Regions from separate parts of the Streptococcus sp. AS14 genome, predicted to be linked through region 2. Evidence: riboswitches for the same ligand, from Rfam matches in the RefSeq annotation. Region 2 holds a riboswitch; the other holds the start of a gene.
What was found. A riboswitch is a leader RNA that binds a small molecule or an ion and turns the genes downstream of it on or off. The one in region 2 is predicted to bind preQ1.
Positions count from the first base shown of each region.

Region 1: it holds a riboswitch for preQ1, as region 2 does, so the genes downstream of both, HMPREF1150_RS09295 (QueT transporter family protein) here and HMPREF1150_RS04085 (nucleoside hydrolase) in region 2, are expected to answer to the same signal.

Region 1 covers NZ_ALKI01000007.1:431-6,334, reverse strand. The annotation lists gene HMPREF1150_RS11395 (hypothetical protein) at 1-47, shown strand, start outside; gene HMPREF1150_RS09280 (MarR family winged helix-turn-helix transcriptional regulator) at 386-835, shown strand; gene HMPREF1150_RS09285 (B3/4 domain-containing protein) at 853-1,560, shown strand; gene HMPREF1150_RS09290 (GtrA family protein) at 1,633-2,073, opposite strand; PreQ1 riboswitch class II at 2,102-2,238, shown strand; gene HMPREF1150_RS09295 (QueT transporter family protein) at 2,236-2,751, shown strand; gene HMPREF1150_RS09300 (hypothetical protein) at 2,908-3,330, shown strand; gene HMPREF1150_RS09305 (hypothetical protein) at 3,345-3,737, shown strand; gene HMPREF1150_RS09310 (hypothetical protein) at 3,758-4,093, shown strand; gene HMPREF1150_RS09315 (hypothetical protein) at 4,090-4,749, shown strand; gene HMPREF1150_RS09320 (hypothetical protein) at 4,751-5,227, shown strand; partial or broken gene HMPREF1150_RS09325 (hypothetical protein) at 5,243-5,904, shown strand, end outside.
Region 2 covers NZ_ALKI01000014.1:26,109-49,333, forward strand. The annotation lists gene HMPREF1150_RS04165 (hypothetical protein) at 1-399, shown strand, start outside; gene HMPREF1150_RS04160 (hypothetical protein) at 546-1,277, shown strand; gene HMPREF1150_RS04155 (hypothetical protein) at 1,368-2,039, shown strand; partial or broken gene HMPREF1150_RS0111240 (beta-carotene 15,15'-monooxygenase) at 2,209-3,114, shown strand; gene HMPREF1150_RS04150 (hypothetical protein) at 3,184-3,888, shown strand; gene HMPREF1150_RS04145 (hypothetical protein) at 4,105-5,001, shown strand; gene HMPREF1150_RS04140 (hypothetical protein) at 5,060-5,719, shown strand; gene HMPREF1150_RS04135 (LapA family protein) at 5,760-6,017, opposite strand; gene gatD (lipid II isoglutaminyl synthase subunit GatD) at 6,036-6,821, opposite strand; gene murT (lipid II isoglutaminyl synthase subunit MurT) at 6,821-8,164, opposite strand; gene cdaA (diadenylate cyclase CdaA) at 8,397-9,245, shown strand; gene HMPREF1150_RS04115 (YbbR-like domain-containing protein) at 9,233-9,997, shown strand; gene glmM (phosphoglucosamine mutase) at 10,092-11,444, shown strand; gene HMPREF1150_RS04105 (Ig-like domain-containing protein) at 11,511-13,250, shown strand; gene HMPREF1150_RS11755 (DUF4044 domain-containing protein) at 13,368-13,496, shown strand; gene obgE (GTPase ObgE) at 13,547-14,857, shown strand; gene HMPREF1150_RS04095 (hypothetical protein) at 14,869-15,030, shown strand; gene HMPREF1150_RS04090 (ECF transporter S component) at 15,117-15,668, opposite strand; gene HMPREF1150_RS04085 (nucleoside hydrolase) at 15,682-16,653, opposite strand; PreQ1 riboswitch class I at 16,774-16,818, opposite strand; gene HMPREF1150_RS04080 (RidA family protein) at 16,951-17,331, shown strand; gene rapZ (RNase adapter RapZ) at 17,387-18,277, shown strand; gene HMPREF1150_RS04070 (YvcK family protein) at 18,274-19,251, shown strand; gene whiA (DNA-binding protein WhiA) at 19,248-20,159, shown strand; gene HMPREF1150_RS04060 (NAD(P)/FAD-dependent oxidoreductase) at 20,193-21,161, opposite strand; gene HMPREF1150_RS04055 (FAD-containing oxidoreductase) at 21,273-22,589, opposite strand; gene HMPREF1150_RS04050 (DUF1304 domain-containing protein) at 22,779-23,135, shown strand.

The sequences.
Region 1 (5,904 bases), on a different contig from region 2:
ATGGGGAGCCAAATTCAACAGACAACTTTACAAACCATTACTTATAAAGCTAATGATTACCTTGATTTTATAAAAGAGATAAAAGAGAATTATAATATTAAGAGTAAGAGTTATGTGAGTATTACTTTAACTAATAGAGGATATGGAGAATTTTCTGTGGATATCAGTATTGAAGCTGAGAATGGACAATATATTAGTGTTTTAAATCATATTGTGTTGAAAAAAACAGAGGAACAGTAGAAAAATACTAGAAGATAAAACCTTTGTTAAATTCTTGCATTTTTCAATTTAAAGAGGATTTTCTTCTTTTTCTTTTCGGTTAATTTTATTGCATTTGCAATAAAATGTGTTATAATAGAGTCAAATAAAAATTAAAGGAGGGGATATGTCAGTATTGCGGGAAATTGGGATTATTGCTCGAGCTTTGGATTCCATTGCTAATATTGAGTTTCGTGATATAGAGCTAGCAAGAGGTCAATACCTTTATTTGGTGCGAATCGCGGAGAATCCAGGGATCATCCAAGAGGAGCTGTCGGAGCTTCTCAAGGTGGATCGCTCAACGATTGCCCGCTCTGTCAAGAAGCTAGAGGCCAAGGGCTTGGTCCAGCAGAAGGCAGCCAAGGGCAACAAGAAGAACAAGGAATGGTTTGTGACGGAAAAAGGAGAAAAACTTTATCCTTTGATCCTAGCTGAGAATGACTATTCTGAAGAGACTTCCCTGCAGGGCTTTTCTCAAGCGGAAGTTCAAGCCTTGGAGAAAATGCTGATCCGAGTGCGTGAAAACATCACAGGTGACTGGGAAGCCGTCAAAAAAGGACAAAAAAGAAACTATTAAGATTAAAGAGGTGCATCATGAAAGTTACAGTTGAACATGAATTTTGGCAAGTATTTCCGGAAGGTCAGATTAGTGTTTTAGTGGTCAAGGGACTGGATAATAGTGTGGATGAAAGTAAGGACCCATATTTCAAATCCCTGCTGGATAAGGGAGCGAAACGAGCTGAGGACTTTATCTTAGATGAGAACTTCACTCAAAATGAAGTCATTCAGGAGTGGCGGCAGGCTTTCAGCAAATTCAAGACCAAGAAAGGAGCACGATCCTCTATCGAAGCCCTGCTCAAGCGGGTTAGTCAGGGGCGGGAATTTCATCCAATCAATCCTTTGGTCGATATCTACAACAGTGTCTCGCTGTCTTATGCGGTTCCATGTGGCGGTGAGGATTTGGATAAGATTGTTGGAGATTTACGTCTAGGAAAAGCAAAGGGTGGCGAAGCCTTTTTCCCGCTGGGAGCTGAGAGTGACGCGCCGGCTCTGCCAGAAGAAATCATCTACTATGATGAAGAAGGGGCTGTCTGCCGTTGCCTTAACTGGCGAGAAGCCCAACGAACTATGCTGACAGAAGCGACCAAGGATGCCATCTTGGTCATTGAGGCCATCAATGGAGAGCAAGCAGCGCGTGCACAAGCAGCCATGACAGAACTCCAGACTCTGATTGAGGACTATTTTGGTGTCAAGGGTGAAATCACTCATCTGACGCTTGACAATCCAAGCTTGGAAATTTAAGACTATAAAAATCTGGATCAGAATTATCTGGTCCAGATTTGCTTTTATAGGGTGAAATAGACTGATTCGTTGTTATTTTTTCTTGTTTTCAAAGATGAAGAGTTTACTGAAAACATAGTTGAGAACAATAATAAGTACTTGAGAAAAAAGTGACTCGATAGAGTTGATAAGATTGCGGTTATTGTTGACAAATTGCCCGATAATATTAGGGTAAGTATCTACTAATAATTTTGCAAGAACAATATCCAGCAAAAGAGTGCCAGAACGAGCCAGAGCAAATTTAAGAAGTCGTTTTTGCCAACCTTTGCGCTGCTGTTTAAAGACAATGGTATCATTTGTGATAAAGGCAAAAAGTACTGCTGTGACATTAGCAGTAATGGTCGCAAATAATGTCTGTCCTGTAAGAGCGAAGATAAGGAGACGAGTAGTCATATAAACAAGGGTAGCTGCCACACCAAAGAAGAGGTAGGACAGAACCTCATTGTCAAAGAATTTTTTGATTAAAGTTTTCATAAAGATAGTCTATCATATTTCTAGGATTTATGCTATACTAGTTGGGTTGCCAAATCTGTGGGGCAATCAACTAATGATGCTCCTCTTATGCGAGGCAACCCTTGGCGCTTAACTTCTTTCGCCAAGCATATTATACGCGGTAAAGCCGCTAAAGGAGAAAACATGAAACAAGAAAAACTGAGAGTTCGTGATTTGGCTCAGATTGCCATTGTTGCTGCTATTTATGTAGCTCTTACGATTACGCCCCCTTTAAATGCTATTAGTTATGGGGCCTATCAGTTCAGAATTTCTGAAATGATGAACTTTATGGCATTTTATAACCGAAAATATATCATGGGAGTCACCATTGGTTGTATGATTGCTAATCTCTATAGTTTTGGAATCGTTGATGTCTTCGTCGGCGGTGGGTCAACCTTAGTCTTCCTGTCACTGGGAGTCTACCTCTTCAATCGCTATAAGAATCAATATCTGATTAAAGGCTTGATTCGTTTGGATCACTTCTATTTTGCGATTTTCTTCTCTATTTCGATGGTGACCATTGCTGCAGAATTACATTTCTTGCAAGGCTTGCCATTCTTTCTGACTTGGTTTACAACAGCCATTGGAGAATTTGCTTCTTTGATTGTTGGAGCTATCCTTATTAACCAGATTACAAAAAGTATTGATTTGACAAAATAGGCTTTTTGTGGCTCTGATGTGTGTAAATAGACAGATTGGAAGCATTTGCATATTTTTTTACTTCATGGTATGCTAGAAGTGTACATTTAGACTAAGATTAGTCTCATTAAACTTCTTGGTAGGGGAGACCAAAAAAACAACGCAAGGAGGTTCTGTATGGAACAAAATGAGCAGCTTAGGGAGTATTTGATAATCAAAAAAGAGGCCTATCATTGGCTTCTTTGGTGGGGACTTGCATACCTTATTGGAGTGGCGGGTGTCATTATATTACTATATAATGATTTACCGTCCTACAATAGGTATTTTTCTATTCTCACGATTATTATGCTCCCTATTTGGTTTGTCGGGGCTTTTCCTCTATTTATGGCAAAAAATCAAATAGAAAAAGAGCACCCAGAATTTAACGCTGTTAAGACCAAAGAGGTCGTGGTGCCTATGTCTATGCGGAAAAAGCGATATCTGATGCTTCTTCCAGCGCTCGTAGTTGTGGCTTTTGTCTTTGTGAAAAGCTATCAGTCGGGCATGGCAGAGAAAGAAAAAAAGGAAATCTACGAGATTATCCAACAGTATCGTAATTAAGGAAGGAGAAGAGTATGGCAAGTGATGAAGAATTGAAAAGCAGGGTAGAAAACCTGAGCGGTGAAAAGAGAAAATATGAGCGGGTGCGAAATAGTATTCGGTCGCATAGTTTGAGTCATATGCGTAGTCTGGATGATATGAACAATTTTATCGATTATTGTGAAAAAATCATCGGCATTGTAGACGGTGAAGAGGGCTATCATTACATCAGCAATCTTTCTGAACATCTCAAAGAAGATGTCAAAACGATGAAAAAATACCGCGACTATGTTCGTGACGCCAATCAGTCATTCGTCAATCTGCACAATCTTTTAGAATCGAAAATCAGTAGCCTTGACAGTCAGATTGATAGTGCTAAATCTGAATACAATGAAGGAAAATGGAATCCTTTCGAAAGAATGTGGTAATTAAGGAGGAGTGTGTATAAATGAATACAAATATCAATGATATTCAAGACCGTTATACGGCTGAGACGGTACAATACGAAAGTAGCAATATTGCTGCGGTGTTGGAAAATCTAAAAGCAGCCGTGACTTTGATAGAGACAACCATTCCTTCTAATATCTCCGCTATGGAAAGCAGTGAGAGCCTCTGGAGCGGAAAGGCTAAGGAGCAATATCTGGGGCTGAAGGATTTTCTCAAACAGTACCAAGGTGATTTTTCTTCTAGCGTGAAGGAGCTGAAAACGGCTGTTGAGGGGCTGGAAACCCTGCTCAATTCAACTTCCCAAGCCAATGTAAAAAAGGAGATTGACAACGGATGAAGACTTTTACTTTGGAGGCGATTTACGCCTTACACATGTTTAACGATTATTCGGATGACCTCTTCTTTCTGCCCCTGCCTAGCGAAGAGGGAAAAACTCGCTTGGAAAATCTGCGCCAGGTTTTAGAAAAAGGCTACGAGGACTTGGGGAAAATGGGCTTGGTGATTGATAACGAGCCGACGGAAGAGTGCGCTTATTACGGCGCTTTTCTGGAGCGTTATCACAAGGCGATTTACCATTGTCAGGTGGACAGCAATTATTTCTGCGCGCAGGAAACCGACAGCAACAAGTGGACGACGACGGTCATCAAGCAGATTGGCGATAATCAATATGTGATTGAAACTTTGCATAGCCTGGTTTTTCTGGCGCATTTGAAAGACATTCATCCGATTTTGAAGGACTTGGAAGAGAAGCGCAAGAACTACGCTTACTACAGCTGGGAACCTTTTTCGGCTTTTCGCTTACAGGCTTACTATGCCGACAATGAAGCCATTCGTTTGCAGACATTTCGGCGCAAGGAGCTGCTGAAAGACAGTCTCTTTTTGGAGGCGCCATCGGGCTTGTATGAGTTTGATGTGGCGCATGAACGCATTCGCTCGATGGACGGTGAGGAATTACGAGATGAGATTATCCACGATTTGAAAGTGAGGGTGTAATATGGCAGACAAAATTAGTATTGACCTAACGCAGCAGGAACAGCTTTTGCTCCATATCCGAACTATGGTCACTTCAGCAACCCAGCTGAGTACGAAATTAAAAGAAGGAGTTGACGGCTTGCCTGCGCTCACTTCAAAGGGAGAAGTGCATAATCGTATGGTTGGAAATGAGAATCAGCTGATTCGATTTGTCACGAAAGCGCAGACTTTTCAGACTTTGACCGAGGTCATATTTAAGCACACACAGACCACCTATAGCGAATTTATTGATACTGATAAGATACTGGCTATGGACATCGCCAACAGTATTTTATATAGCTCCGAGACTTCTGCTGAGGACAAGCAGGGGATAAAAGACGATCCTAAGGGCTCTGTTGACAAGCTGAAAAAATCTATTCAAGACGAGAATGGTGAAATTCACAAGAATATGAAGGGGACCAAGTCTTCTGATATTATCATCGGTACTGGTGGAGCCTGATAGAGAGGAGTTACAATGGCTAAATATTATACGAATGAACCTGACTTTAAAGAAGGCTCTAAGACGGGTTGGTTTCACAGCAACATCAACTGCGTAAAGGACTTGCTACGCGATATTGATGAAGTGTCAAATAAGGTCAATTCTGAGGGCTTAGCTCATCTCTATGTGGCAACGGGAGAAGCGACTTTGGGGCGTGACATGCCCGTCGGTCCTTTTGAAGATGCGGAGCACCATGCTCTTCATCGCTTGGATGCCTCTAAGAAAGTCCACAAGGAAATCGTCCAAAATATTGACGGGAAATTCTTTGAGGGCTTGGATAATGCTTTGGAGAGTCTCAATAAGGTCAACGAAGGGAAAAACCAGTATAAGAGTAAGTATTTGACTTATACGAAAACCAACACGACTTACGATGAGTACGGGACTGCGATAGAGTACACCACCACGGAACACTACAGTATTTCGGATATTGTCAATAGCGACAAAACCCCGATACCCGCCGCCAAGGAACTCTACGATGCTAAGCTCAAGCTGGCAAAAGAAGGCTTGGCGAAGATTGAGAAAGAAGATCATGAGAATTACGAAAAGCTCAAGGGCTTGAGCGACCAACAGCTCATGGAAGCTATGTTTCCGACGCAAGTCGGCGAGTACGAGCGGGCGCGCTCGACTTGGAAGGAGGA
Region 2 (23,225 bases):
AATGACTATTACAGAGATTATTCCAAGCAAAAAACAAGTAACGATTTCACACTAAAACTTTCCCAGAATCCGTATGTAGAAAAATACGCTAATTTTAGTCATTATCCATTTGGTCGTGGAAATATGGTAAAAGTTGCCTATGTAATTTCAGGTGACTACAATGGTTCTCAATTTCGGGCTTTCACCTATCATTTTGAGGGGAATGCAATTGAAAATTCTGGTCCCGGTGGTGTTTTCAGCATTGTTATGATTCAGTGCCCCGATGAACCAAAAGGTCAGCTTTCAGAGCAAATGTTTTATGAAAATGGAATGCTCTGTGAATACCTTCGAGAAAATTTGAATGTAGAAACGATTCATGAGAGAATTGAGAAATTAGCTTATATTGCAAGTACAAAATAAGTTTGGGAATATAAAATAAGAATTTTTCTACAATACAGATGTTGAATGAAAAAGTTAGCTAATTCAGTTTTTGGAACAGAGGTTTGCTGACAGAACTAGAATAAGAATTAGAAATGAGGAGAGATATGTTTTTTAGAAGACGTCGTATGTATTTGAATCAATATTATGACAAAGCCATTTATTATGATCGTAAGACCCACGAAGTTTTAGAGGCACCAAAGAGTAAACTATTAGATACAGAGAAATCAAGCAGGATGAATCGACATATTCCTTTATTAGTTGTTCTCTTTATAGCTGGCGGAGGTGGCCTTACTTCCTTCTTTAGTCTATTTTTACAAGGAACTTATAGCATGACAACTTTTTGGAGTGTTATTCTTATCTGGATAGCAGAGTTTGCTTTCATTACTATCCTTGTAGAACGAGCCTTGTATCGAAATATCAATAGAGCGCAAGTGACTACTCAAACGGTCAGCCTTTTTACTATTTGTGATTCAGAGGATTTAAAAGAAAAGAACTTGAGCGAAAAAGAGAAGCGCAATAATACTTATTTATTTAACGCTTTGTTGTTCACTATTCCTGCAGTAGGTTTCTACTATGTCTATGATTTTATTTTTCACTTCAAAGATTTTTTAGGAGAACCGATTGGAGGAGAGATTTTTAAGATTATTTTTGCAGGTCTTTTGTTGGGAGTTGCTTTTGTTATATATAATCAGAATAATATTTCTGGTATTTTAGACATAACAGAAAAATTTGAGTCTGGAAAACTGAGTGTGATATGTAGAACTGACGACGATCCAGATGTCTATCTAGAAGTGAGCGTCGGACCGGATGGAGCTATTTTGACAAAAGAGCTACATGATTATAAAGCTGGAGCTTAGCTGATTTGAAATTAAATAAAAGTGAGTGAAGTAGTAGAGATTATAAAGTTTAGTAACAGAACTTCAATAAGTAATTAGAAAGAGGTTAGTATGTTTTTTCTTAGACGTCGTCGAGTATTTATTGGCGAGTGTGATGGTCAGGCGGTCTATTATGACCAGCAGACTAGAGAGGCTTTAGCAGCTCCCAAAAGTTTCCTGCTCAATACGGAAGGAGCGCGTAAGACCAATGCCTATATTCCTGAATTGGTGATTCTATTGATGGCAGGTGGACCTGCTGTCTTTGGATTCTTTTCAGTCTTGTCCATTGGTGTCTATAACTGGACCAGTTTGACCTATATACTACTATTTTGGTTGGCTGAGTTTCTGTTAATGGTCGCTATTCTTGAGCGAGGGCTTTATAAAAATGTTCGCAAGGCTCAGCCGACAACAGAGAAGGTGTTTTATTATGCAGCTTCCCATAATTTGATGGTGGGTGACGAGAATTTTGACCCAGCTAAAGCATCTTCAACAATCTATCGAATTGCTCGCTACATAATAATTGCTGCTGATATATATTTAGTATTTGTTTTTTACGGCTATACTCAAAAGTTTGGTCAGCCTATTGAGACTAATTACGGTTTTTGGATAGCCGGATTTATGTTCTATACGCCCTTTTTGTTTTATAATCAAAACAACCCGGTTCGCTTTGTGAAGATTATGAAGCTATATAGCCAAGGGAAAGTACGTTTTAAGGAAGAAACAGAGAGCGAAACGTGTAACTAGGTGTTAGGTAAAACAGTCGAATCGCAGAAGGCAAGTGCTATATCTTTAGCGAAGCGAGGAGTAGTTGTTGCGACAGTTGCTGTTTTGTGACACAATTTGTTGTCTATCCTCAAATGGAAGATTCTCAAGGATAATAGGATTTCTGCTAGATGAAATTTGGAGATTAAAAATGAAAAAAATTAGTATTTTCGGTGCAGACTTTGAACGAAGTAAGAAAATCGTAACAAACGGAAAGTTTGTCTTAACCGCCGGTATGCCAAATCCTATTCATATGGGGATGATCAATCGGCTGTTTACGGTCGTGTTTTGAATATTTATCTTTTTTGGAATTATGGTTTACTTTCTATTAATTGCTTCACCAAGTAGTGTAGGTCAAAGTGGAGAAGTACACTATCTTTCTCATCAATCAGTTTCTTTGTTTCACACAATTGGGCAAATAATGCGACCAATCAGTATAGTTTTCTATCTAACTTTCCTTTTTGGTTCTATCCCTGTTTTTTTGCCCAAGAAACGCTTGAACAGTCAGCTTTGGACCTATTTTCCTTTTTATTTTTCAATGTCAGTTTGTGCTTTTATATCAGTGTTTTATTTTGCCAGTGCGGTAGCTTACGACTCTTATACAGTGGTGGGATTCTGGTTTCAGCTTGTGTTGGGAATTATTCTCTTTTTCTGTATTATTATGAATAGTATCCAGAATCTGAAAAGGAGACTGAACGATGAAGAAGAAAAGTCAATTCTTAAGAAAGTGATGATGATTACAGTCGGAACGATGGTAGTTCTCTTTCCGGTATCACTGGTCTATCATCTAATGAATCAACTTCCGGTCCTTTGGTATTTTTATATTTTTGGATTATTTTTGGTGGTTTGGTTTGTCATTAGCGGTTATTTTATAGCTTTTATGATGAATGTGCATATTTTTCAAGCCTATTATATCCACAAGTACCCAGAAGAGTATAAATCCTACTTAAAGATTTCAGACCGAGAATGGTACAGCAAACGATATTATAAAAAGCTGGTCAAAAGTGGCAAGCTAGAAGAAGAAACAACACAAGAGAATGGAGAAGAAAATGAATAAAAAATTATTACCTTTAGGAAGTGATGTCAATAAAGAACTAGATCGAAATATTAAGTCTAAAAAGCTAATATGGAGTTGTCCATTGTGAAAAAGATAAGATTATTATTTGCTGTTGATAATGGGATGGGAACCAATTTAAAAGGAACAGGCTTAGCTGCAGAGTACTATTTTTTATCAGGAGATGTTGTTTGGAGAAAGCTAGATAAGGAAAGCATAGGGAATCACCAAAACATAGCTAAGAAAATTAGCAGATTAACTTGGATGTCTTCGCCATTATTGATTGTCCCGATTATGGCTTTTATCGCTGGTTATTCTGATAATTACATTGTTCCTCAAAAAGAGTTCGGCTTTTTTTCTTTTCTATTGCCGATGATCTTAGGAATTTGGTTTTTTATACTTTTTGAACTATGGATGGTTTCAATTAGAAATACTTATCCTTTGATTGAAGCTCCTAGTAGTACTGTCCAGAAAGAATATTTTGAAGTTATACACGATATAACTTTAAAACATAATGATGTTTTGAAACAGATAAAAACACCTTATCTTGCAAACATCTTAGTAGTTTTGTTTATTGTCTTTGCAGTTATTCCTTTTGTTTATTGGTTTTATTTTATGCCAAGTACAATTATAGAGTTTATAATAAAATTAGTTGTACTTGCTATACTACTTTCTTTGGTTCCAAATATTATATGGAATGGCATAGTCAAAACTGTTATAAATAATAAAATTTTAGATAAATTAAATTATGAATTGGAGAATGAAAATGGAAAATAATAACCCTATTTTACCAATTGGTTCGGTTGTCATAAACCAGTTGAGATCAAACCATGTAATGTCTGTATGTCTAGCAGAATTAAAAAAATGCTTTTAGAGATACAAAGGCCAAATTTTTTGAGGTAGAAAATGAGTGAAAAAAATATAGTTTTAGGACCAGAAGAATTAAACAAGAACTACTTTCAATCACTAGGTGCGACACGAGCTTCTGTTGGGATGCTTGGCTTGGCCTGGTCCGGTATATTTGCCTTAAGTATTGCCTTGTCGCATGTGTATTATTTTATAAAAGATCAACTCAAATTGAATCCCTTTTCTAATCTTATATTCCTATTTTTTTGCGTATACCTTCTTTTTATGCTGATATGTCAAGTTATTTCTTTCAATCAAAAATTGATTTATAGGCATCAATTTTTTGGCACAGCCATGCTTTTTGCAATGATTAATGGATTACTTCTGTCATTAGTTTTAACGGATTATGTTATTGTTGTACTCACTAATAATTTATTGAGAAATTCTTTTATATATACCATTATTTTTGGGCTTAGTTCTCTGATTCTATTTTTGGGTTTAATCCTTTATAATGTAAGATGGCTAAAGAAACAATTAGAAACAGGCTTTTCCGAGCAACGGACTAATGCCAACTATGTTGCTGCTTTGAGTGTCTATAGTAAACCCTCTATCTGGATAATTCTAGGAGCTACCTTGCTTGGGGGAATGATGGTTGGTTGGATATCCGGTTATTCTAAGCAAATATTAGGTATTTTTGGTAATCTAGTGTTTATATCAGCTTTCTCGAGACTCATTGTCGAAGTCGGATATTTACTTAAGTTGAGAGCGAAAGATAAGACTTACTGGGAAGAAGTACCAGAAGAATTATATAATCAGAGTTTTTTAAAAACTTTAGATTTCAAAAAGACTAAGCCCCGTTTGATTACAGAGGTTATTCTATTTCTTGGTATTATTGCTTGTTTGCAATTATTGCATATAGATGCTGAAAATAGTCCGATTTGGCTAATATGGTTTATTAGAATTTTTGGCTATACGATTGTCTTGGATGCTACGGGGAGTTTTATTTATTATCAGTTTAAAAAGAGGAAGAAAAGAAAATGCTGAGAACTATATCAACCTGACTTGTTTTAATTGTTGGTATATAGAGAGGAAAGGATGAAGGATGTTTTTTAGGAAAGTTATTTATATAGGGGAAAGTGATGGTCAGGCTATTTATGTAAATGTAGAAAAGCCGAGAGATCCCTTAGCAGCTCCTAAAAGTAAACTATTGAATACAGAGGCATCGCGTGGCAATCGAAAACAAATCATTTTAATTACATCATTTCTGATTGCTTTTAGTGGTGCGATGCAGCTTTTTCCTGAGACACGATTGTTTGGTGGTGTCTATGGCTATGGTACTTTGGTTTATTTTCTAATTGTTTGGTTTCTGGAAGGTACTCTTTTGCTGGTCATAGTAGAGCGAGCCCTTTATAAGAATGTTAAGTTGGCACAGCCAACCAGTAAAGAAAATTTTAGACGGGCAGTTGATACTAATCTTATTTGGGGTAATTTTGGCGATAAGAAGGTTACTCTTGGCAAGAAGATATTCGCTTGGATTTTCACAGTATTTATGGCTTTAATGGGACTGATTGGTCCAATTTTAGTCATATCTATTCTAGTTTTTAATATGATAGGAACACCTATCGGCAGTGAGATTATCACTTTAAGCTTTATGGGTATTTTACCAGCTGCAGCAGTTCTGTTATTATGGCAAAACAATATGGTTAGATGGTTTATGGCTGTTGAAAGATATAGAAAGAATAGATACAATAAAATTTCATAAAAAGAAAATACAAAAAAACTAGGCTGGAATAATTTCCAACCTAGTTTTCTGTATGGGAATTTTTAAGTGCTTCTTTGGTTTTCTTAAGCTCTTTTTTCAGCGAGAAGTTTTTTAGCATGCTGATGAGAAAGGTCGTGACAGAGCCTAGGAGCACTGAGACCAAAATCAATATGATTAAGGGAAGTTTGAAGCTAAATAGGATAAAGCTAACATTGACACTCTGCATATTGGCCAAGGAAATACCAGCAACTAATAGAACGGTAATTAAAAGCAGGATATAGTGCAATTTTTCTTTCATAGTGATTCTCCTGTTTATCTATTCAAACTCTGCCTTGCTCTTGATATCTCCATATTCTTCTGGGATTTCTTGGGCTAGGATATCTTCATAAGCCGCCAGTTCAATATCTGAGCCATACTTGTTTTTCAGAGCAGTGGTCACCAGACGGTAGGCCAAGTTCGCATTGCGGGACAAGATAGGGCCGTGAAAGTAGGAGCCAAAGACATTTTTATAATGAACGCCTTCGCAACCATCCTCTTGGTTGTTGCCATTTCCATAGACGACTTTGCCCAGAGGTTTTTCATCGTCAGCGAGGAAAGTCCGTCCTTGGTGATTTTCAAAGCCGTAGTAGGTTTCATCGAATTCTTCGTTATGAATCTTGATGTCACCGATATAGCGATTATTGGTCTGGTTGAGGGTATAGTGACCCATGATGCCCAGACCTTCGATTCGTCGGCCAGAAGCTTCTATATAGTATTGGCCTAAGAGTTGGAAACCACCGCAGATAGCTAGCACAACGCCATTTTCATTGATAAAACTTTCCAAAGCTTCTTTTTTAGACGGCAAGTCACGAGCCACAATCGTTTGCTCATAGTCTTGACCTCCGCCAAAGAAGACGATGTCGTAGCTGTCCTTGTCAAAGTCATCTTCTAGAGAGACGATATCGACTTCAACTCTAGTACCTAGCTTTTCAGCCACATACTTGAGCATGAGAACATTGCCGTTGTCGCCGTAGGTATTCATGAGATTGCCATAGAGATGGGCAATTTTAATATCGTAACGGTAATCCTTGTTTTCAGGAGAAGTGAGGGATCTGTAAACCATTAGTTCATCTCCTTTCTGACCACTTGACGCTCTGCCAGTAGCTCGCGGAATTCCAGCATGGCAGTATAAGTTGCTAAGATATAGGCATGCTTGGTTTCTTGCTGCTCAATGGTCTTAAAAACTGCTTCCAAATCTTTGACTTCAGTAATCTGATTTGCTGGATAGCCCGTTACCCGCAAACGACGAGCAATCTCAGAGTGGCGCACACCACCTGCAATGACATGAGGAATCTCCATCTCTAAAATCTTCTCAAAGTCAGCATCCCAGATCCAGCTGGTGTCAATGCCGTCCGCATAGTTGGCATTGAGTAAGACAGACAAGCTAAAGTCAAATGGTGCAAGTCCAATCATATCTAAAGCTTGGGTGGCTCCGACCGGATTTTTAATCAAGACTAAGGTACATTCCTTATCGCCGATTTTAAAAGTTTCCTGACGGCCAAAGACAGCACGGCTCTTGTCAAAGCCAGCCTTGATAGTAGCCGGCTCAACGCCAAAGAACTGAGCCACTGATACAGCGGCCAAGGCATTGTAGATATTATAAAGACCGCCGATATTGATTTGATAGTCTTGACCATCAATGGTAAAGGCCGAGCGGTTATGCTCAAGTGTTTTGAGAGCGGTCAGGCTGTAGTCAAGCTTAGGACGCTTGAAGCCGCAGTCCTCACAGATATAAGCCCCCAGATTGGCATAAGTGTTGAGCTCGTATTTGAGGATATGCTCGCACTTGGGACAGAGAATGCCCTCTGTATTGTAGTGAGCCAGCTGAGCTTGGCCTTTCTCGGTATCAAATCCATAGTAGCGTACAGGATTCTTCAGGCTTACGGAGTTAAAGAGGGGGCTGTCACCATTCATCAGTACAGTTGCTTCAGGCACTTTAGCTGCAGCATCCAGAATCATCTGGTAGGTCGTGTAGATCTCGCCATAGCGATCCATTTGGTCTCGGAAAATATTGGTAAAAACGAAGAGGCTAGGCTTGATATAATCACAAATCCGAGATAGGCTGGCTTCATCTATTTCCAGCACAGCGATATGTTTGCCAGATTTGCCTTTTTTAGCAGTCAGGAAGGTTGTCGTAATCCCAGTGATCATATTGGCACCGCTGGGATTGGTCACCACTTGTCCGAAGGCTTCCTTGAGAATGCCTACCGTCAGAGCTGTAGTCAGAGTTTTACCATTGGTTCCGGTAATAACCACGACCTCATAGTTCTTCGCTAGGTTTTGTAAAATATTTTTATCAAATGTCAGGGCAACTTTCCCTGGCAGAGTCGATCCACGCCCCATTTTGCTGAGAACAAAGTGGGAGGACTTGCCTGCCAAGAGGCCCAATGCTGTATTTATCTTCATAAGAAATATTTTATCATAAAAAAGTAAAGAAGGTTACAGAAAAATATTGACAAACGTGATATAATGGGTTGGTAAGTCTTTAAGCATTAAGACCCACTGTAAAATAAAAAGAGAGAAGTTAATTGAGTAAACTCTTATTACAAGATAAAATCAGGCTGATACTAGGTTTAATAAGTTCGATTTGTTGCTACAGCTGTTTGATTTTGCTTGTAGAGGAGTAGGAAGTCTAAGTATGAATTTTCAACAACTAACCAATCTCCAATATTGGGCCAGTTTGTTTTCTGACCCCTGGAGGATTGTAATTAATATTATTGACGTCGTTATCGTCGCATGGATTCTATATTATCTAATCAAGGCCATTGCTGGTACCAAGATTATGATTCTGGTCCGTGGGGTGCTCTTCTTTATCTTGGCACAGTTTTTTGCCAATATCATCGGCTTTACCACCATTTCTTGGTTGATTAATCAGGTCATCACTTACGGGGTCATTGCGGCCGTGGTGATTTTCTCGCCTGAGATTCGGGCAGGATTGGAAAAGCTTGGCCGAGCAACGGATATCTTTTCTGCGACGCCCATCAGTAACGAAGAAAAAATGGTTCAGGCCTTTGTCAAGTCTGTTGCCTATATGAGTCCGCGGAAAATCGGGGCTTTGGTGGCCATTCAGGGAACCCGCACCTTGCAGGAGTACATTGCAACAGGGATTCCTTTGGATGCAGATGTGTCTGGAGAGCTGCTAATCAACATTTTTATCCCCAATACGCCATTGCATGATGGAGCTGTCATCATAAAAAACAATAAGATTGCGGCTTCCTGTGCCTACCTGCCTCTGACAGAAAGCAGTGGTATCTCTAAGGAGTTTGGAACCCGGCACCGCGCAGCTATTGGCCTGTCTGAAGTATCCGATGCGTTTACTTTTGTTGTTTCAGAAGAAACAGGCGGTATTTCCACCACACACAATGGGATTTTCAAGCATGATTTGACTTTGGATGAGTTTGAGACAGAGCTGAGAAAGGTCTTCTTATCAGAGCAGGACAAGCCAGCGGGTTTGAAAAAACGCTTCATGGGAGGATGGAAGAAATGAAAAAACGTAAAAAAATTCTTTATATCATCTCTTCGTTTTTCTTTGCCCTAGTGCTTTTTGTCTATGCAACCTCCAGCAGTTATCAAAACAATACTGGAGTTCGACAGGTCACATCTGAAACTTATACCAATACGGTTTCCAATGTGCCGATTGACATCAAATATGACAGTGAGAATTACTTTATCAGCGGTTTCACTTCTGAAGTTTCCGTCGCTCTGACAGGCTCCAACCGGGTCAATCTAGCCAGTGAAATGCAGGAAAGCACTCGAAAATTTAGAGTCGTTGCTGATCTTTCCAAGGCTACAGAAGGCACAGTAGAGATTCCGCTAAAAGTGGAAAACCTACCGAGCGGTCTGACTGCTACAGTCACTCCGCAGAAGATTTCTGTTAAGATTGGTAAAAAGGCCAGCAAGAAGGTTGAAGTTCGCTACCTCATTACAGACAGCCAGGTGGCTGAAAATGTGTCTATCAGTGGTGTGACCTTGGAAAATAAGGAAGCTACAGTTACCAGTGACGAGGAGACCCTGTCTAAGATAGAGTCTGTCGTGGCCATTCTCCCGACCAATGTCATTATCACTGGTAACTATAGCGGGACAGTACCGCTGCAGGCTGTGGATGGTCAGGGAAATGTCATGCCAAGCGTGGTGACACCATTTGAAACGACTATGCGTGTCAACACTAAAACAGCAGACAGCTCAGGCTCGTCCTCCTCTAACAGTAGCTCAAATACGAGCTCATCAAATAAAAACTAAATAAAATTTTGAAAATAAACTTGGATTAAAGCGGTCTGCCTTGCTTGCAGCCTAAATCTTTACATCCAGGTCTTATGAAAGGAAACTATTTATAATGGGTAAATACTTTGGAACCGATGGTGTTCGCGGAGAAGCAAATGTGGAATTAACGCCGGAATTGGCCTTTAAACTCGGTCGCTTTGGTGGTTATGTTCTGAGCCAGCACGAAAGTGAAGTTCCTCGGGTCTTTGTTGGCCGGGATACTCGAATTTCAGGAGAAATGCTGGAAAGCGCCTTGGTTGCAGGACTTTTGTCCGTTGGGATTCATGTTTATAAGCTGGGTGTCATTGCAACGCCTGGTGTAGCTTATCTGGTTAAGTCAGAGAAAGCTAGCGCAGGAGTCATGATTTCTGCCAGCCACAATCCAGCTTTGGATAATGGTATCAAATTCTTTGGTGGTGACGGCTATAAGCTGGATGATGAGCGTGAATTGGAAATCGAAGCTTTGTTGGACGCAGCAGAAGACACCTTGCCACGTCCAAGCGCCGAAGGTTTAGGTGACTTGGTTGACTATCCAGAAGGACTGCGCAAGTACCAACAATACTTGGTTTCAACTGGCTTGGAACTAGAAGGAATGCATGTGGCCTTAGATACGGCCAACGGTGCGGCTTCTACCAGCGCCCGTCAGATTTTTGCGGATCTCGGCGCACAGTTGACGATTATCGGAGAAAATCCAGACGGCCTCAATATCAATCTGAATGTTGGCTCTACGCATCCAGAAGCTTTGCAGGAAGTTGTTCGTGAGTCTGGTGCAGCGATTGGTCTGGCCTTTGATGGAGATAGTGACCGCTTGATTGCAGTGGATGAAAATGGTGAGCTAGTAGATGGTGACAAGATTATGTACATCATCGGTAAGTACCTGTCTGAGAAAGGCGAGCTGGCGCATAATACCATTGTTACGACTGTCATGTCCAACCTAGGCTTCCATAAGGCTTTGGATCGCGAAGGTATTCAAAAGGCTGTGACAGCAGTTGGTGACCGCTATGTAGTAGAGGAAATGCGTAAGAATGGTTATAATCTTGGTGGTGAGCAGTCTGGACATGTTATCATCATGGACTACAATACGACAGGTGACGGTCAGCTTTCAGCTGTGCAATTGACCAAGGTCATGCAGGAAACAGGTAAGAAACTATCCGAATTGGCCGTTGAAGTAACCATCTATCCGCAGAAACTAGTCAATATCCGTGTGGAAAACAGCATGAAGGATAAGGCGATGGAAGTCCCTGCTATCAAGACGGTGATTGAGAGAATGGAAGCCGAAATGGCTGGTAATGGCCGGATTTTGGTTCGTCCGAGCGGAACAGAGCCTCTGCTGAGGGTCATGGCTGAAGCACCGACTGACGAAGAAGTAAATTATTATGTAGATACCATTGCCAATGTTGTTCGAGATGAAATTGGAATTGAGTAATAAAAAGTAAAGAAACTGAGACATAACGTCTTGGTTTTTTTACATTTGTGTGAATATTTAAACACTTTGATACAAAATGTTGATAAATTGCAATACTCTTGGTATAATAAGCTACGAAAGGAGAAAAAGATGAAAAATAAAAATACAATTATTTTTAAAATTCTTATCTTATTAACAGCTATTGTTACAGGTTTAGGTTTTGCTGCTCGAACTCAGGCTTCTGAAGTAACTGAATACAGTCAGCAAACCAGCATTACTAAGGATGGTGAGCCATTAACAAGTGACTCAACTGTTAAGACTAATGAAACCTTGTCTGTAACAACCAACTTCACATTTCCTGCGGCTCAAACGATCGCTGAAGGGGATACCCTGACTTTTAAACTTCCGGAAGAATTAAGTCTGATTACTGCCTTAAACTTCGATGTCTATGATGTTGTTAATCATACGGGAGAGTTAGTCGGTACAGCTCAAACTGATCCAGCGACCCATTCGGTTACAGTAACCTTCAGTAACTACTTCACAAACTATACACAAAAGAAAGAGCTTTCTCTGACTTTTAATGTACGAATGAATAACGAAAAAGTTAAAGAATCAGGTCCAGTTGCTTTCAAATTTGGCCAGACAGACTTTTCTTTCCAATACCAAAAGGAAGATGGAACTGCTGGTGAATATGAAATGAAATATGGTTATCAAGACAGTAGCGATCCAAGCATTGTCAAGTGGCGTATTATCCTGAATGCAAGACAGGACATGCTTCGTAACATGGTAATTTCAGACAACTTTGGTGATGGTCTGACACTGGTACCGGGTACTCTGCGTGCAGTTCGTTATGCTCCTGTAGAAGGCGGTATCCGCAATGAAGCGCACTTGCTGACTCTGCCTGTTTTGGATAACTTTACTAACAAGGCAGTCCTAACCCAAAACGCCAATGGCGATGCTAACGGTTTTACCATCAACTTTGGTGATAACTACAACTGGCCAATGTACATCGAGTACTCTACTCGCGTACCAGAAGGTACAAAAGTGGGTGATGTGGTTAACAACAAGTTATCATGGACAGCTAAAGGCTTCCCAGAGCGTACTATTACTAAGTCAGTCCGCTTGGAAGACGGTTCTGGTAAAGGAAGCGCAGTTTTAGCAAAAGATGTGAAGATTCAGGCTCAGAAAAAGCTTGTTAACAAAGAATTAGAAAAGGGTCAGTTTACCTTTGGTCTCTTTGATGAAAACGGTAATTTGCTTCAAACAGTGACCAATGAAGCGGATGGATCTATCAACTTCAAGGCCTTGAACTATAGTGCAGCTGGTACTTACCGCTACAGCATCAAGGAAATTCCGGGCAATGATGCTAACTACATCTATGATGACAAGGAAGCTCAGCTGACAGTTACTGTTAAAGATGTGAATGGTGAGTTTTTGGGATCTGTTAAATATGATTTGGATCCAGTCTTTACAAATACCTATAGAGGTAATGATCCAGGCAAGGCAGTTCAGCCACCTAACCCTGGAAATAACAACAATCCAAACAATCCAAATAACAACCCTAACAATAACCCAAATAATAATCCAAACAACAACCCAAATAATACCCCTGGTAACAGTTCCGACAATCCAAAGGGAGGAACAGACAATCCAGGAAATGGAAATAACAATTCAAACAACGGTACCAATGATCCAGGTGCTGCAGGAGGCAACAAAAAAGTTCTGCCTAAGACTGGTCAAGAAACGACACTTTGGCTGTCAGTTGCAGGTTTGGCAATCTTAGTTGGCTTTGGAAGCTATGTCTTTCTTCAAAAAAAGACTAGATAATATTCAAAGGTTTTAAGAGTTTTCTCTTAAAGCCTTTTTACATGCTTTTCCATTTGAAAAAACGGAGCAATCGTGTTAGAATAGACCTAGTAATTTTTAAAGGATAGAGGTGTTATCGTGGCTTTTGGAGATAACGGACAACGCAAAAAAACAGGATTTGAAAAATTGACGATGCTGGTCGTGATTATCATGCTTATCGTGACAGTCGGAGCGATTTTTGCTTCTGCTCTCAGCGCAATCTTTTAATCCAAACGCTTCAGGGCGTTTTTTTAGACTAGAAAAAGAGAATAGAAAAAATGAGTATGTTTTTAGATACGGCCAAGATTCAAGTTAAGGCTGGCAATGGTGGTGATGGCATGGTGGCCTTTCGCCGTGAAAAATATGTTCCTAACGGCGGCCCTTGGGGTGGCGATGGTGGCCGTGGCGGCAATGTTGTTTTTGTTGTAGACGAGGGCCTGCGTACCCTGATGGACTTTCGTTACAATCGCCACTTCAAGGCTCAGTCTGGTGAAAAGGGCATGACCAAAGGAATGCATGGTCGTGGAGCTGAGGACTTGATTGTTCGTGTGCCTCAGGGGACGACAGTTCGTGATGCGGAGACGGGCAAGGTGCTGACGGACTTGGTAGAAAATGGTCAAGAATTTATCGTAGCGCGTGGTGGCCGAGGCGGTCGTGGAAATATTCGCTTTGCAACGCCTAAAAATCCTGCTCCAGAGATTTCTGAGAACGGAGAACCGGGTCAAGAGCGAGAGCTTCTGCTGGAGCTCAAGGTCCTAGCAGACGTTGGTCTGGTCGGATTCCCATCTGTCGGGAAATCCACTTTGCTTAGTGTTATTACAGCAGCTAAGCCTAAGATTGGTGCTTATCATTTTACAACAATCGTGCCTAATCTAGGCATGGTTCGCACTCACTCTGGAGAGTCCTTTGCAGTAGCAGATCTGCCGGGTTTGATTGAGGGGGCTAGCCAAGGAGTGGGACTGGGAACCCAGTTTCTCCGTCATATTGAGCGGACACGGGTCATCCTGCATGTCATCGATATGTCAGCTAGTGAGGGACGTGACCCTTATGAGGACTATCTGGCTATCAATAAAGAGTTGGAATCCTACAATCTTCGTCTCATGGAGCGCCCGCAGATTATTGTTGCCAACAAGATGGATATGCCAGATAGCGCTGAAAATCTTAAGATATTCAAAGAGAAGTTAGCAGCTAATTATGATGAGTTTGCGGACTTACCGCAAATCTTCCCGATTTCTAGCTTGACCAAGCAGGGACTTGCGACCCTCTTGGATGCGACCGCAGAATTACTGGATAAGACACCAGAGTTCTTGCTCTATGATGAGTCTGAAATGGAAGAAGAAGCTTACTATGGCTTTGACGAGGAAGCACCAGCCTTTGAAATTTCTCGTGATGATGATGCGACTTGGGTGCTGTCAGGTGACAAGCTTGAGAAACTCTTTAATATGACCAACTTTGACCGCGATGAAGCAGTCATGAAATTTGCCCGTCAACTTCGTGGTATGGGCGTTGATGAAGCCCTTCGTGCTCGCGGAGCCAAGGATGGTGACCTGGTCCGCATCGGCAAGTTTGAATTTGAATTCGTTGACTAAGGAGGCTTGCAATGGGTGATAAACCAATATCCTTCCGAGATGAAAATGGAAACTTTGTCTCTGCAGCCGATGTCTGGAATGCAGAAAAGCTAGAAGAGCTCTTTAATAAACTCAACCCCAAACGCAAGCTGCGTCTGGAAAGAGAAGCATTAGCAAAAGCGGAAGAGGAATAAGATAAAAAGCAGCTGAGCAGGAATAATTCCTGCTCAGCTGCTTTTTTGTGCTAAAGATGTATTCGTTAAGGTAATTAATCTTTGTTTTAAGCAAAGATTTTAGGACTGACTGCTTTTATTCGAGGGAGAGTAGCTAGGCAGACACCTAGAACGATAAGCTTGTCTGCATAATCAGTCAGTATTTGGACGAGGACGATACTAAGGACGGGGTTGACTCCCATTCCCCGCAGGGCTTGGACTATGAGGCTGGATCCGCTGGATGTTATGCCTCCGAAGAGCAGGACAGTGATTGCAGAGGCTACTAGGGTACCCGGAAGGGCTACCAAAAGGGTTTTCCAGAGAAGACTGAGCTTTAAGCTTCCTTTTTCTTTAAAAAACCAAGCTGCTGAAAGAGCAATGATGATAGCGACTGGCGAGTAGTAGAGAGAAAAGATATCGGTTGTCATCCAGCCAATGAGGGCGCTGAGAAAGGCAACGCCAGCCCCAGCAAGAGGCCCTAAGGTTAAGCTAGCTAGAATCGTTCCAAAGGTATCTAGATAGATAGGTAATTTCAGAAAAAGTGCAATATTAGCTCCCACATAGTTAAGAGCGATACAGATAGACAAGAAGCTTAGGATAAGGGGTGTCGATTTTTTCATGATAAAATTTTCCTCATAAAAGTGATGATAGGTCTTGAGCAATCGTTTCCTTAGGCTGATTCAGGAGGATAGCTAAGAAGTCTTGGAAGAAGAGTGAGGGACTGACTTGAGTTGCAATATAGGCATTGGCTGGTTTATGATAGAAGTCATAAGCATCAACCACAGTCTGTCCAAGAGCAATGCCTTCGGTTACGACTTCAACATAGGAGTCGAAGCCCATACAAAGGTCCTCATGCAGAAAATGAGCAATAGCCAGGGGATCATTGATAACACAGCCGATGATGTGTTCATATTCCCAGTGGAAGTCCCAGTAGAAACGCGTGATACGGCCGACAAACTCAGCTACTTCTGGCTGTAGGAAACGCATGTACTCTAATAGATTGGGGGTGAGGACGATGGCGCGTGTGACATCCAGTCCCACCATCTCGATTTTTCGGCCTAACTTTTGATAGACAAATTGAGCGGCGTGTGGGTCACACCAGTAGTTATACTCGGCTACAGGTGAGCAGTTGCCATGAGATTTGTAGCTGCCGCCCATGCTGACAAAGCGTTTGATATGTTTTCCAATTTGGGGATTTTGCTTTATAGCCAGTGCTAGATTAGTCAATGGTCCCAAGGTGATTAGGGAAGTGTCCTGAGCCTTCTGGAAATAGGTAGCCAGAAATTCAGAGGCTTTCTGAGGCTGGGGCTGACAATTGCTTGTTCGATTGATTTCGCTCTCGCCTAAACCATCCATACCGTGGGTATCCTGAGCTGAAACGAAATCGCGGACTAGAGGTTTTTCTGCCCCTGCATAGACTGGTATATCTAGCCGGTTCAGTTTTTCTAATATTTTAAAGGCATTTTCAACACCAAGGTCCACTGGGACATTTCCAGCGACGATGGTCAGTGCTACAACTTCTAAATCGGGATGTTGAATGGCATAAATTAGGGCTAGACTATCATCTATACCAGGGTCACAGTCGATAATGATTTTTCTTTTCATGAGTTCTCCTTTGCCTATATAAAAATGAGGTTGAGACAATCGGTCCCAACCTCTTAACTGTCAGCCTAATCGAGGAGACAGCAAAAAAACTATGCGCAAGACATTTTAAATACAATATAAAGGCACTTAGTTTTTTATTCTGGGAAGTTTTCGAACCAGTCCAAAACCGAGGTTTTGATTTCTCTATTTTTCTATCATAAATAAAAATAAGGAAAAAGTCAATGGGAGTAAGACTAACATGGTCACCCCCATCTTTTTATGGTATAATGAAAAAAATAAGTAGGAGAAGTGATAATTATGGCAAAAACGATTCATACAGATAAAGCACCAGCAGCGATTGGACCTTATGTTCAAGGAAAAATTGTGGGCAATCTTTTGTTTGCGAGTGGGCAGATTCCCCTGTCTCCTGAGACTGGAGAAATTGTTGGGACGACTATTGAAGAGCAGACCCAGCAGGTACTGAAAAATGTTTCAGCCATTTTGGAAGCCGCTGGAACAGATTTTGACCATGTAGTCAAGGCTACTTGCTTCTTGAGTGATATCAATGATTTTGTGGCCTTTAATGAAGTTTACAAAACGGCCTTTACAGAAGCATTTCCAGCTCGTTCAGCAGTCGAAGTGGCTCGCCTGCCTAAAGATGTGAAAATTGAGATTGAGGTTATTGCCGAGATTCTCTAAAAAAGAGCAGGGGAAAACCACTCTTTGACGGATTCTATCTGATGAAAGGATTATTATGTCTGAGAAGAAAATTCAGCTTGTCATTGTGACTGGAATGAGCGGGGCGGGGAAAACCGTAGCCATCCAGTCTTTTGAAGACTTAGGTTATTTTACCATTGATAACATGCCGCCAACTCTGGTGCCGAAGTTCTTGCAGCTGGTCGAAGGGACTACTGACAATGATAAATTGGCTCTGGTTGTCGATATGCGCAGCCGTTCCTTCTTTTTGCAAATTCAGAACGTTTTGGATGAATTAGAGCAAAATGAGAATATTGATTTTAAGATTCTTTTCCTAGATGCGGCGGATAAGGAGTTAGTGGCTCGTTACAAGGAAACGCGTCGCAGCCATCCGTTGGCAGCTGATGGAAGGATTTTAGATGGGATTAAACTGGAGCGCGAACTTTTAGCTCCTCTGAAAAATCTTAGCCAAAATGTTGTGGACACAACAGATTTGACACCACGGGAGCTCAGAAAGACCATCTCTGAGCAATTTTCAAATCAGGCTGACATGCATAGTTTCCGCATTGAGGTCATGAGTTTTGGTTTCAAATACGGTCTGCCTTTGGATGCAGACTTGGTTTTTGATGTGCGCTTTCTGCCTAATCCCTACTATAAGCCTGAGCTACGCAATCAGACAGGCTTGGACAAGGATGTCTTTGACTATGTCATGAACCATGCCGAGTCAGAAGAATTTTACAAGAACTTGCTAGGCTTGATTGAGCCTATTTTGCCGGGATATCAGAAGGAAGGAAAGTCTATCCTGACTATCGCTGTGGGCTGTACGGGTGGTCAGCACCGCAGTGTAGCCTTTGCTCAGCGCTTAGCAGATGATTTGGCTAAAAATTGGCCGGTCAATGCCAGCCACCGCGACAAAAACCGTCGGAAAGAAACGGTGAACCGCTCATGAGAAAGCCACGAATTACAGTCATTGGCGGTGGAACAGGGATTTCAGTTATTTTAGACAGCCTGCGTAAAAAGGACGTAGAGATTACAGCCATTGTCACAGTAGCAGATGATGGCGGCAGTTCTGGTGAGCTGCGGAAAAACATCCAGCAGCTGACTCCGCCAGGTGACCTTCGAAATGTTCTGGTAGCCATGTCTGACATGCCAAAATTCTATGAGAAGGTCTTTCAGTATCGCTTTGCGGAAGGAGACGGCGTTCTAGCGGGGCATCCTTTGGGCAATCTGATTATTGCCGGTATTTCTGAAATGCAGGGCTCAACCTATAACGCCATGCAGCTTTTGACCAAGTTCTTCCATACGACAGGAAAAATTTACCCTTCTAGCGACACTCCCCTAACTCTGCATGCTGTGTTTGCAGATGGGACGGAAGTTGTCGGTGAAAGCAATCTGACCAGTAAGAGCGGAATGATTGAGCGGGTCTATGTGACCAATACCTATGATGACAAGAAGCCTGCTGCTAGCAAAAAGGTGGTTGAAAGTATCCTGGAAAGCGATATGGTGGTTCTGGGACCAGGTTCGCTATTTACCTCAATCTTGCCTAATCTCGTTATCGAGGAAATCGGCCAGGCTCTTTTGGATACCAAAGCAGAAGTGGCCTATGTTTGCAATATCATGACCCAGCGAGGTGAAACAGAGCATTTTTCAGACAGCGACCACGTCCAAGTACTGCATCGCCATCTAGGCAGGAAGTTTGTAGATACAGTCTTGGTTAATATCGAACATGTCCCTCACGAGTACATGGACAGTAATCAGTTTGACGAATATCTGATACAGGTGGAGCATGATTTTCAAGGACTCCAGGAGCAGGTTCCGCGCGTTATTTCTTCGAACTTTCTTCGTTTAGAAAATGGCGGAGCGTTCCATGATGGTGAGTTGGTCGTTGACGAATTGATGCAGATTATACAGGTACGTAAATGAGCTTTACAGTAAAAGTAAAAGAAGAATTGCTAAGTCTGGCAAGCAGAGATAAAAATGAGCTGTCAGCCATGATCAAGATGTCTGGCAGTTTGGGCTTGGCCAGCAGTGGTTTGACCTTATCAGTCACAACAGAAAATGCCAAGATTGCCCGTCATCTCTATGAGTTGCTGTCGGACCTCTATCAGGTCAAGTCAGAAATCCGTCACCATCAGAAGACCAATCTACGCAAGAACCGTGTATACACAGTATTTCTGGATCAGAAAGTAGAAGAAATCCTATCTGATCTGCACTTGGCTGACTCCTTTTTTGGTATCGAGGCAGGGATTGACCAGGCCATTTTGTCAGATGACGAAGCTAGCCGAGCCTACCTCCGGGGAGCCTTTCTCTCAAATGGCAGCATGCGGGAGCCAGACTCAGGTAAGTACCAGCTGGAAATTCTGTCCGTTTATCTGGATCATGCTGAGGATTTGGCTGCTTTGATGCGTCGTTTCCTACTGGATGCCAAGACCATTGAGCGTAAGAAGGGGGCTGTCACTTATCTGCAGCGTGCTGAAGACATCATGGATTTTCTCATTGTCATCGGGGCTATGGAAGCCATGGCTGAGTTTGAGTCTCTTAAGCTCATGCGGGAAGCGCGCAATGACCTCAACCGCGCTAATAATGCGGAGACAGCGAACATCGCCCGCACGGTCACAGCCAGTATGAAAACTATCAATAATATTGCCAAAATCAGCGATAATATTGGTATAGAGAGTTTACCTGTAGACCTGCAGGAGGTAGCCCAGCTTCGTATCCAACATCCAGACTACTCCATCCAGCAGCTAGCTGATAGTCTGAGCCGGCCACTGACTAAGAGCGGTGTCAATCATCGCTTGAGAAAAATCAATAAAATCGCAGATGAATTATAAAAGCTGCTGAGCTTGAGCTCGGCAGCTGTTTTTTTATAGGCTTGTAGAATGTTTGGGTTGGACTTTTTGCTCAGGATAGATATGGTTAATGGCATTGTTGACAGCAGTAGGTGCCTCACCTAGCCCAGTTGCAATCAGGTCAATCTTCCCCTCGTAGCTGCAGCAGTCTCCAGCTGCATAGATACCTGGCACAGAAGTTTCTTGCTTGCTGTTTACCAAAATCTTGTGACGGTTGAGCTCCAAGCCCCAATCTTTGAGATTGCCGACAGAGGATTTAAAACCGTAGTTGACAAAGAGATGATCCAGAGGCAGAAGCTGACTTTCCTCTCCCTTGACTTGGCTGATTTCCAAATGGGTAATCTTGCCATTTTCGCCGACCAATCGACTGGGTACAAATGGTGTCTTAATCTCAACACTAGAAGCCTTGAGTTCTTCTACACTATGCTCCAAAGCCCGGAAGTTGTCCCGACGATGAACCAGACTGGTTTCCGCAATCTTTTCAAAAGCTAGCGCCCAGTCAACTGCTGAGTCGCCGCCGCCCAGAACAACAACCTTTTTGCCTGCGTACTGGCTGATGCTTGACACATGATAGTGGAGGTTGCTGTAGTTTTCAGCATCGTCTAGCTCCAAAGCTCTCGGTTTGAAAGCACCACCTCCCATGGCGATGATAATGGTTTTGGTCTGATGCTGTGCTTGAGAAGTTGTGATGGTGAAGCCATCATCCGCTTTGACGATATCCAGCACCGTTTCATTGAGGCAAATCTCAGTCTGGAAAGTTTCCAGTTGCTCAATCAGGCGCTGAGTCAGTTCTTCGCCACTTAGATTGGTAAAGCCCGGTACATCCAGAATCTTCTTCTCTGGATAGAGAATGGCCGGCTGACCGCCCAGCTGAGGCAGGGAATCAATGATTTTAACCTTGGCTTGGCGCAGATGAGCGTAAAAAGCTGCGAATAGGCCAACTGGACCGCCGCCGACAATCGTAATATCATACAGTTCAGACATAATCTTCCTCAATCTTTTTAAAATAAACTAGCATTATTGTACCACAAAAAGGGGTTGAAATGTGAGCAAATGTTTTGAAGACATCTTAAAATCCCCATCAGGGGCTTAAAATTAGATTGCAAATAAATCATTGAGGTTTTCAGCCAATGTTGGATGGGTGAAGATTTGCTTGCTCAAGTAGGTGTAAGGAATCTTATTATCCATGGCTACAGTCAGTATATTGATAATTTCCTGTGCCCCTGCTGAGAAGATAGTCGCTCCTACGATTTCCTTGGTTTCAGTGTTGACAACAGCCTTGAAGGCACCGCGTAAGTCAGCGTTGACATGTCCGCGAGGCATTGCTGCGACTGGAATCTCTTTAACTGCAATCGGCAGGCCTTGCTCTTTGGCTTCCTTTTCAGTCAATCCGATTTGAGCCAAAGGCGGTGTGATGAACATGCTGGTAGGGACATTTTTACGGTCTTCCAGTGTGTAGCTGCCATCGCCAGCCAGATAGCTATAAAGGATACGGAAGTCATCCAGTGAGATATAAGTAAACTGCAGACCGCCATTGACATCGCCCGCTGCAAATACACCAGGTACAGATGTTTCCAAGTGCTTGTTGACCTTGATAGCTCCGCGCTCTGTCAGCTCGATATCTGTATTTTCCAACTGTAGTGGTTCAACATTCGGCTTGCGGCCAGTAGCATAGAGCAGGGCGTCAAAACGAAACTCTCCATCCTCTGTTACAACGACAACTTCAGCACCATCATTTTTAACCTGAGTAGTACGTACATTTTGTAAGAGCTGGATTCCGTCTTCTTCCATGTATTGCTTAGCTAGAGCAGCGATAGAAGGCTCTACTCTTGGAAGAAAGCCAGGAGCAGCATCCAGCACAGTCACCTGACTGCCCAATTTGTTGTAGAGTCCAGCGAATTCTAGTCCGATGTTACCGCCGCCCAGAACTCCTAAACGTTTAGGAAGTTCCTTCAGATTTTGAATGCTAGTTGAGTCATACACGTGCTCGGTCTCAGTCAGTCCTGAAATTGGCAGGACATTGGAAACGGCACCGGTATTGATGACAATAGTTTCAGCAGTCAGTTCCTCTTTCTCATCGCCAGCTGTGATTTCAATGACTTTATTGGAAATGAAATGAGCTTCCGCATCGATGATGTCAACACCAGCACCACTGATTGCTGCATAGTTCTTCCCGTTGAGACGGCTGGTTACAGCATTCTTCTCAGCCATGACTTGGTCGAAAGCCAGGCCTTTTTCAGCTGCGACAAGCAGGGTCTTGGTTGGGATGCAGGCGATATTGATGCAGGTTCCCCCGTACATAGCCTTGCTTCGCTCAATCAAAGCAACTTTTTTTCCTTGAGCCGCCATTTTGGCTGCCAATGTTTTACCGGCTTTCCCAAAGCCGATGACAATTAAATCATAGGTTAACATAATTTACCTCCATTTTTCAAAAAAGATTGTATCACATCTAGTCAGAAATTGCTGATTTCTGCTACGCTTTTTTTCTTCAGTATTTTTAGTATTTATTTTTATACATAATGTCCATTTTTGAGCAAGATTTTCGCAGTTCCAGTCAGTCTGTGTTATACTAAGTTTCGTTATTTATTTTAGGAGGGTAAAATGTCTATTATTACATTGATTTTGGCAAGTTTGGTTGCCTTGGAATTTTTCTATATTTTGTACTTGGAGACCATCGCGACGACTTCTGCGGCGACAGCTCGGGTTTTCGGTATGTCGCAAGAGGAGTTGGAGCAGCAGTCGGTCAATACACTTTTCAAAAACCAAGGAGTTTATAACGGATTGATAGCTGTTTTGGTCTTGATTGCGGCCTTTGTACAGCCTAGTTCGTTTTGGCTGGGAATTTTTATGGTTTATATCATCTTGGTGGCAGCTTACGGTGCAGTGACCAGTGACCCCAAAATCCTGCTTAAGCAAGGAGGGCTGGCGATGCTGACCCTGCTTAGTTTATTTTTCTAATAGAGTGAGGAAAATTGATTTCCCACTCTTTTTTTATATAATGATTGACTTTTTTATTAGACAAGTGTAGAATAAAATTAGAAATAGCAT